DNA from 2 places in the Mycolicibacterium gilvum genome. Region 2 is predicted to be linked to the other one. Evidence: riboswitches for the same ligand, from Rfam matches in the RefSeq annotation. Region 2 holds a riboswitch; the other holds the start of a gene.
The links. A riboswitch is a leader RNA that binds a small molecule or an ion and turns the genes downstream of it on or off. The one in region 2 is predicted to bind S-adenosylmethionine.

Region 1 (4,413 bases), 350 kb from region 2:
AGTCGGCGTGAGCCTGAATCGGCGAGCAGCCAGTCGATCGCCTCCGGCGGGTAGGACGGCCGGCCGCGCTCGTAGGCGGCCGCCTCCGCACCGAACGACAGTGAGCGGCGGTCGGATTCGGCGGTCACCGCGCGCTCATTTGCCCGCGAGGTCGAGCGTGCGCCTGATCAGCTTGCCGACTGCGTCGGTCTCGACGAGGAATCCGTCGTGCCCGTAGGCGGATTCGACGACGTCGAGCGCATCGCAGCCGGGCAGCAGCTCGGCCAGCTCCGCCTGCAGACGCAACGGATACAACCGGTCGGAGGTGATCCCGCCGACGACGGTCGGCACCGGGCAACCGGCGAGTGCGGCCGCGATGCCGCCGCGTCCGCGTCCCACGTCATGGCTCGACAGCGCGTCGGTGAGCAGGACGTAGGTGCCGGCGTCGAAGCGTGCCAACAGCTTTCGACCCTGATACTCCAGGTAGCTCTGCACCGCGTACCGGCCGCCGGTGGTCGGGTCTTCGCCGGTCTGGGCGTCGTTGCCGAAGCGGTCGTCGAGCTCGGCCTCGCCGCGGTAGGTCAGATGCGCGAAGCGCCGGGCGATTTCGAGTCCGGCATCGGGGGAGCGGCCGGTGTCGTGGTAGTCGCCGCCGGCCCAGTTCGGATCCGCCTTGATCGCCGCCACCTGGGTGCTCTGCGTGCCGATCTGGTCCGCGGTCGCCCGCGCCCCCACGGCGAGGACCAGTGCGGAACGCACGCTGTCGGGATAGGTCACCGCCCACTCCAGCGCCCGCGCGCCACCCATCGAACCGCCGATCACCGCCGCCACCTCGGTGATGCCGAGGCGGGCGAGCGCGGCCACGTCGGCGGCCACCTGATCGCGCACCGTGATCACGGGAAACCGTGAGCCCCAAGCCTTTCCGTCCGGCGCGGTGGAGCTGGGCCCGATCGAGCCGCGGCAGCCGCCAAGGACGTTGGTCGAGATCGCGCACCACGTGTCGGTGTCGATCGGTGCGCCCGGGCCCGCGACGCCGTCCCACCAGCCCGGCGTCGGGTGATCGGGCCCGGCGGGGCCGGTGATGTGGGAATCGCCGGTCAGCGCGTGCAGCACCATCACGACGTTGTCCCGGTCGGGCGACAGTTCGCCCCAGCGCTGCACCGCGATGAAGGCGTCCTCGATCACCTCGCCGCTCTCCAGGGTGAGCGTGCCGATGTCGACGATGCCGATCTCACCCTCGGGGGGCAGCGCGACGCGTTCGGAGAGGATGTCCACGATTGTCACGTCACAACCCTCAGAACGACGCTACGGCGTTCGGATCGGTGGCCGCGGCAGAGGGTTTCGCGGCGGCGAAACCCAACTCGAGGTCGGCGAGGATGTCGTCGATGCCCTCGATCCCGACCGCCAGGCGGACCAGCCCCGGTGTCACGCCGGAGGCGAGCTGCTCCTCGGGTGAGAGCTGCTGATGGGTCGTGGACGCGGGATGGATCACCAGCGAGCGCACATCGCCGATGTTGGCGACATGGCTGTGCAGCGAGAGCGCGTTGACGAACGCCTTGCCCGCGTCGATCCCACCGCTCAGCTCGAACGCGAGCACCGCACCGGTTCCCTTGGGCGCCAGCTTCTTTCCGAGGCCATACCACGGTGAGGACGGCAGCCCGGCGTAGTTCACCGACACCACGTCGGGATGGGCTTCCAGGAACTCGGCGACGCGCTGTGCGTTCTGCACGTGCCGCTCGATGCGCAGGCTCAGCGTCTCCAGACCCTGGGCGATGAGGAACGCGTTGAACGGCGCGGCGGCGCTGCCCAGATCACGCAGCAGCTGCACGCGAGCCTTCAGCGCATAGGCCGGCGGGCCCAGTTCGGCGAACACGACGCCGTGGTAGCTCGGGTCGGGCTCGGTGAAGCCGGGGAACCGGCCACTGGCGGTCCAGTCGAAGGTGCCTCCGTCGACGATCACCCCGGCGATCGCGGTGCCGTGGCCGCCGAGGTACTTGGTCGCCGAGTGCACGACGATGTCGGCGCCGTGGCTCAGCGGCTGGATCAGGTACGGGGTGGCGATGGTGTTGTCGACGATCAGTGGCACGCCGATGTCGTGTGCGACGCCCGAGACACCGGGAATGTCGAGCACATCGATCTTCGGGTTCGAGATCGTCTCGGCGAAGAACGCCTTGGTGTTCGGTCGCGACGCCGCGCGCCAGGACTCCAGGTCGTCGGGGTCCTCGACGAACGACACCTCGATGCCCAGCTTGGGCAGCGTGTAGTGAAACAGGTTGTAGGTGCCGCCGTAGAGGCGCGGGGACGACACGATGTGGTCTCCGGCGCCGGCGATGTTCAGGATCGCTAACGTCTCGGCGGCCTGGCCCGAGGACAGGAACAGCGCCGCGACACCACCTTCGAGCGCGGCGATGCGCTGCTCGACCACGTCCTGGGTCGGATTCATGATCCGGGTGTAGATGTTGCCCGGCTCGGCCAGCCCGAACAGGGCCGCGGCGTGGTCGGTGCTGTCGAAGGTGTAGCTGGTGGTCTGGTAGATCGGCAGGGCCCGGGCGTTCGTCGCGCTGTCGGGGGTCTGGCCGGCGTGCACCTGCTTGGTCTCAAAAGCCCAACCAGCAGTCAGATCGGGGTCGGTCATCGAAAGTCCTCCGTGAAACAGGGGGCCCGTTTCATCAGCGGACCCGCGCTTGCCTTATAGCCGTGTTCGGCTACTCAACCTGGTCGTCTCCCGGGGCACCCCACCGCGGTTGGAGGGTTGCCGGCCAGCAAGCCGGGGCTTGTCGCTGGCGCTCATGACCGAGACGAACTCTATCTCACCCGCGTCGGGAACTGCCACCGGCGGCTGAGGCGACGCGCTGACCTCAGCCGATGGCTTTGCCGGACGGGGCCGAGTGGTCGTCGACGAAATCGGCGATCAACTCGGTGACCGCACCCGGGGCTTCGAGCATCGGGATGTGGCCGACGCCGTCGAGCCGGACCACCCGGGCCTCGTCGGGAAGGTGGGTGAGGAAGTAGCGATTGCCGCGCGGGGTCGGGAAGACGCGGTCCTTCTCGCACAGCACCAGCTGGGTCGGGGCGCCCAGCGCCGCGAGTTCCAGCAGGCCGGGCATCCGCAGGGTCTTGACCAGCAGCTGGAGGTAGGCGTGGCAATGGGTGGCGTCCTCGACGAGATCGGCCAGGTCGCGTTGGGAGGGGCCGTCGGCAGGTCCGCTGACGGGAAGGGTGGCGAGACGGCGCGCGCCCGGCACGTTCAGGATCCGCGGACCCAGCAACCGGGCGGCGATCAGCGCGGGTCCGCCCATGATGAACTTCAGCACAGTCTCGTACTTCGACAGCGAGTGGTGGGGCCACCCGCCGGCAGGCGCGATCGCGGTCAGCGTGCGGGCACGTCCGCGGCGTTCCAGCTCGAAGGCGACCCAGCCGCCCAGGGAGTTGCCGACGATGTGGGCGGTATCCCATCCGAGCTGGTCCATGCGGTGCTCGATGTCATCGACGAGCACTTCGGTGTGCAGCAGCCAGGTGGGCGATTTCGGGCCGCCGTGGTGCCCGACCATCGTCGGCGCGAACACCTCGAAGCGTTCGGTGTCGGCGAGCTGATCGGCCACTGTGCGCCACACGTTCTGCGAACACAGGAACGGGTGCAGCAAAACAATCGGTTCCCCGGTCCCGCGATGGATCGGCTCTCGTGGTGCCATGGGCCGACGATATGGCGATACCGGCGGTACCGCAAGAAGCCCGTGTCCGGATTCGGTTAGGGTCTGCGACCGTGACGCGTCCCGTAACGGTAAGCACGATCAACGTCAACGGCATCCGCGCCGCGATCAAGCAGCGATCACCGGAGAACCTCGGCATGCTGCCGTGGTTCAAGGAGACGGCCGCGGATGTGGTGTGTCTGCAGGAGACCCGCGCCGACGACGCGCAGCTCGCCGAGGCGCTGGCCCCGGTGCTGGCCGACGGCTGGCATCTGGCGTCTGCGGAGCCGTCGATGAAGGGCCGCAACGGGGTGGCGGTGCTGTCACGCGAACCCATCGACGAGTTCCGGATCGGGTGCGGCGCCGAGGAATTCGCCACCCACGGCCGATATCTGGAGGCCGACACCGCCGGCGTCACGGTGGCCAGCGTGTACTTCCCGACCGGCGAGGCCGAGACGGATCGCCAGCGTGAGAAGGAGCGGTTCATGGCCGCGGTCGCGGCGCGGATGGCGGCGTTGCTGCAGCGTTCGGTCGTCGACGGGCACGAGTCGGTGCTGTGCGGCGACTGGAACATCGCCCACACCGAGAACGACATCAAGAACTGGAAGGGCAACGTCAAGAAGGCGGGTTTCCTGCCGCAGGAACGGCAGTGGCTCACCGAGGTGCTCGGCACCGGGTGGGTGGATGTGGTCCGGCAGGCCCATCCCGACGTCGCGGGGCCGTACGCGTGGTGGTCCTGGCGCGG
Region 2 (4,413 bases):
CGGCGCAGCACCCCGATACCGCCGAGCATCACACCGTCGTCGTACGGATGACGCGCGACCGCGTCGACCGAGGAACCGGGATAGGTGAAGTCGAACTGGTCCGGTTCACCACCACGGTGGATCGCCGACGCCACGCCAACGAGGTTGCGCGCCGTGACCCCTGGCCATCCGTGCAGCAATTCTCGCCACTGCACGGGCACCGCGGATGCCCCGTACGCCGCGCCGAGCAGTCCTCCCGCGATCGCGGCGACGGTGTCGGTGTCGTGGCCCGCCCGCACCGCGGCGTCGAGCGACAGCCGGAGATGATCAGCGTGAAACACCCCCGACGCCGGGTCGTCGACGGGCACGGGCGTGGTGCTGATCGCCGACCACGCCGCCTGCAGCGCGGCCACCACCCAGCCGTTGTGCGCGAACGACGACGGGCGTCCTGCCTCGGCCGCATCCAGCCGCTCCTGCCACACCTTGCGGCGGCTCCAGTCGATGTGGCGCAACCCGATTCGGACGTCGATCTGCGCGGTGAGCACTGCGTGCCGGATTGCGCAGCACCACAGCACGCACGCATCGCCGGCGTCGGGATCGAAATGGGTGAGCTCGCTCAAAGCCCGTGCCGCCTCGACCATCGCGTCCTCGTCGTCGAGGTAGGCGAGCGCCACCGGCGCGGTCCGCATCAGCGAACCGTTGCCCGCTGTGCGACCGGTGCGCGCGTGCAGTCTGGCTGCTGCTTCACGGGCGCGCGCTGCTGTGACGACACCCTCCTGCGCGGCGGCGGTGAGCACCGAGCGGGTCTGAACACCCACGTCCTTCGCCCGCCGCGACCATTCGTGCCAGCGCGCGACGACCGCGTCCTGGGCATCCTGCGTACGCAGGTCGGCACCGGTCGCGGCCACCTCGGCGACGGCGATCGCCATCGAGGTGTCGTCGGTCCACTCGCCGCGCTCCCAGATACCACCCCCGACCATCGCGACCTCGAGTTCGGGGCCACGCGGCGAGCCGAACTCGTACGGCGCGCCGAGCGCGTCACCGGCCGCGGTGGCCAGCAGGACACCCTCGATGCGGTCATGCAAAGACGTCATGACATCCCCCTCTACCCCGTTAGCGCATATTTGCGCTAATTACTTCTCACTGTACGCCGAGGTTCCGACAATGACTACACACCGTCCCGAGATGGCGGCGGGCAGAGGCTACGGATCACCCGAATGTTGTCGATGGGGGCACAGTCGTCAGCCCAGGGCGCGCGCATCCTGGAGATCTTTCTGGACCGAATGGTGTGGACCGCCGCCACGCAAAGCGCACTCGCGAGCGAGTACCTGTTGGACAAGCGTTATTCGAGCGGACTGTCCGATCCAGACGCTGCACTCCGGGACCTCGTGATCGCGATGACCGAAAAGGCAAGTGCCGAAGCGAAGTCGAGCAGCGGATGGACGCGAGTTGCCGACTGCTTGCGCAGCCTCGGAGCCGACGATGCGCTGATCACTGGCGTCGACTCGGATCGGTCGCACAGAAGTTGATCGTCGCCGGAGTCGGCCTACGGCAGTGGCAGCGGATACTCCGGGCCGATCAGCCGAGCGAAGGCGTCCCGCGAGGCACGTGGGCCAGGCGGAAGCTCCTGCTGCCATACCCGCAGAGGAACGTCGGCCTGCGGATCGAAGTGGCCCGCCAGCCGGCGGTACTCGTGCTTGCGCCATTTCAGTAGACGGCCGATACCGTCCGCGAAGTCTGTCAACCGCTCGATCTGCCGCTGTTGGACTTCCGGCGGGGCACCGGCCCGCACCCCGAACCCGTTCATCACGCTGTGCCGGCCCAGGGCGAAGGGACGAAAACCCCACGCGGCCTCCACCGCGGAGTTGACGGCCCGGCAGTCCTGGCACGCCAGCCACGACCAGCGTGAACGGCCGCCGGCCGTTGCCCGGAGGCAGATGATGCACAGGTCGCGTTCCCGCGAGACGTCGGCGTCTCCCCAGACAACTGGGTGGTTCTCATGTCGGCAGGACTGCCACCGCACCCCTCGGTCCGAAGGTGATCGTGTGGGCAGCTGAACCGGTCCGCGCAGCCCGCCGCACGGAATGTGCACGGACAGTTCGGTAATACGTTCGCGCAGAGCCGCATCGGCGGCGCTCACCTTTCGCTGGTACATCGTTCGCCGTTTCTCGCGACGCCGCACTCGGGCGTCCACCGCTTGCACGCAGGGCGTGCCCGCTCTTCCCCTGGGGCACCGTGCGGTGGTCGCGCGGTTGCCGGGACGACGGGCCAGGTACCCGAACAGTCGTCCGCTCGTGAGCTGAAGTCAGACTAAACCAACGCACCGACAAGATGGCGTACTGTCCTCAACCGCCGAGCGCCCTCCGTGCCAACGCGGCCGCTATCGGACTGACGATGTCACGCCGACGCCAGGTGGCGGGCTGATCGGTGACGTTGATCAGAACCTCGTATGCGGGGAGGTCGCGCACGACGGATCCGGTGACGGGAGTTCCGTTCGCGTGGCGCCACCCGAGTTCGGTGAGGATCGCGGCGATTGTGCTCAGCGGAAGTTGCTTATCCGGGGACGCCGCGGCGTAGGCGAGCATCACCAGGCTGGCCTGCACCTGGAACCTGTCGCCGGGCTTGGGGTTCGACCGACTGGCCAGGTGCTCCCATAACGCGTTGACATCGCGCTGGGCGGCTCGGCCGGCTTTCGTGAGCACCAGTGTGCCCTTGACCTTGCGGAGCAGTCCCAGATCCTGCACTGCCTCGCGGAATTGCAGCAGCGGGTAACAGTGCGCCTCGCGGTTCTTCGCTCCGATCCAATCCGCCATCACCGGAACCACTTTCGACGCCTCCACCACGTCTGCCGGTTTGAGGTAGCCCGCCCCGGTCAGCGGGATGCCGCCGTCTGCCGCCCGATCCAAGAACCACTGGAAGCCGCGCAGGTGGCCGACCAGATCCGCCGCCTCAAGCGAGATGGGTTCCCCGGTCAGCGCGAGCGCCGCCTGAGACAGGCTGTCGCCATGCGCGGTGTAGGCGAGCTGGTGAACCAGGTCGACCAGACGCGGGTCGACCTTCGCGTCGCGCAACACGAAGTACGGGCCGCGCAGCGCGTCGTTGATCCGATCCTGCTCGAAACGGGCGGGGTCGGGAAGCACCTCGGCGAGGCCTACCGCGTCGACCAGGTGCCCGCAGTCCTCCGGCGGGGCGGCCCGTTCACCGCCGACGACCAGCGCCACCGCGTACTCACCCTCGGCGGGCAGCACCTGCTCCAGGTGCAGCGTCAGCTCCCAGTTGTCGCCGTAGTCGTAGAGGTAGTGCAGCGCATCGCCAGGAGTAGTGAGGGTTTCGTCCAGACGGGTCTCGGCGGCAGGAACGCCGTCGTCCTCGAAGTCGGCCTCCTCGACGTCGTACGGGCACAGAAACAGTTGGCTGTCTCGGTCGAAGGCCCCGCCGCCGAGCGAGAAGCGGTGCAGATGGGAGTCGGTCCAGTCGAACGCCACCTGCAGGACCTGATGTACCACGTCCAACGTCAGATCCGAGCGAAAATCGATACACCGCCAGATCGGCGGATCGGCGTCGTCGATGTCCACCCTGACCCGGTACACGACGACATCACGTCGCCGCGGGTGCCGCAGATCGGGCCGCGACTCCAGGTCGGTCACCACACGCAGGTGCGAGCGGGTCGTCATCGGACCCGCATCGCAAGGCTCGCCGTGTTCATCCTGATCACTGTAGAGCCGTGCCGGTCGCGGGTGAATGTGCTCGTCGGGCACCATGACGCTATGCCGTTATCGGAGGCGATGCTGCTCAATGTGGCCGGCGAACGGGTCTTTGCCCGCGGTGGAGACTACGTCCGCTATGTCCGTGGTCTGCGGGTCGCCACCGACAAGGCACATGCGTCGGTCCAGGCCAAGAGTGTCTACACCGTCGAACTGGACTGGTCAGGTCCACTACCCGCCGGCTCCTGTACCTGCCTTCATCACGCCGACGGTCACTTCTGCAAGCATCTGGTCGCGGTCGGGCTCGCGGCGATCGCCCGCGGCGAAGGCAGCTTCGACATCACACCCGAATCTGCGGTGCGGGCAGCGGTGGACGCGATGGACGTCCATGAGCTCCGCGACCTCGTCATGACGCTCGCACGGCGTGACGGCGAAGTTCGCCGCATGCTGGAGGTACGTGCGACGGCTGAGTCCGGGGACGACGCCGCCGCCAAAGCCGACTTCGAGGACTACGTGCGAAATGCATTGCAATCCTACGGCTTCACCGACTATCGGGAATCCTTCGTGGCGGCCGAAACGGCGGGTCGGGTGCTCGACGAGCTGGAGAATCACCTCAACGATGGGGCCGCCGAGATCGTGCGGCCGGCCCTGTTGTCTGCGTTGACGCTGCTGCGCTCGATCACCGAGCATGCCGACGACTCGTCCGGAGCCATCGGGGGTGAATGCCAGC

Region 1: linked by a shared signal. The riboswitch ahead of DYE23_RS06575 (bifunctional o-acetylhomoserine/o-acetylserine sulfhydrylase) and the one ahead of DYE23_RS04915 (hypothetical protein) in region 2 are both predicted to bind S-adenosylmethionine.

The regions. Positions count from the first base shown of each region.
Region 1 is NZ_UGQM01000001.1:1,390,646-1,395,058, forward strand. Features, by position in the region: gene DYE23_RS06565 (class I SAM-dependent methyltransferase) at 1-128, opposite strand, end outside; gene metX (homoserine O-acetyltransferase MetX) at 136-1,263, opposite strand; gene DYE23_RS06575 (bifunctional o-acetylhomoserine/o-acetylserine sulfhydrylase) at 1,274-2,614, opposite strand; SAM riboswitch class IV at 2,655-2,774, opposite strand; gene DYE23_RS06580 (epoxide hydrolase EphH) at 2,838-3,671, opposite strand; gene DYE23_RS06585 (exodeoxyribonuclease III) at 3,743-4,413, shown strand, end outside.
Region 2 is NZ_UGQM01000001.1:1,041,668-1,046,080, forward strand. Features, by position in the region: partial or broken gene DYE23_RS04905 (ADP-ribosylglycohydrolase family protein) at 1-1,073, opposite strand, end outside; gene DYE23_RS04910 (hypothetical protein) at 1,206-1,508, shown strand; gene DYE23_RS04915 (hypothetical protein) at 1,526-2,119, opposite strand; SAM riboswitch class IV at 2,168-2,279, opposite strand; gene DYE23_RS04920 (plasmid pRiA4b ORF-3 family protein) at 2,325-3,653, opposite strand; gene DYE23_RS04925 (SWIM zinc finger family protein) at 3,747-4,413, shown strand, end outside.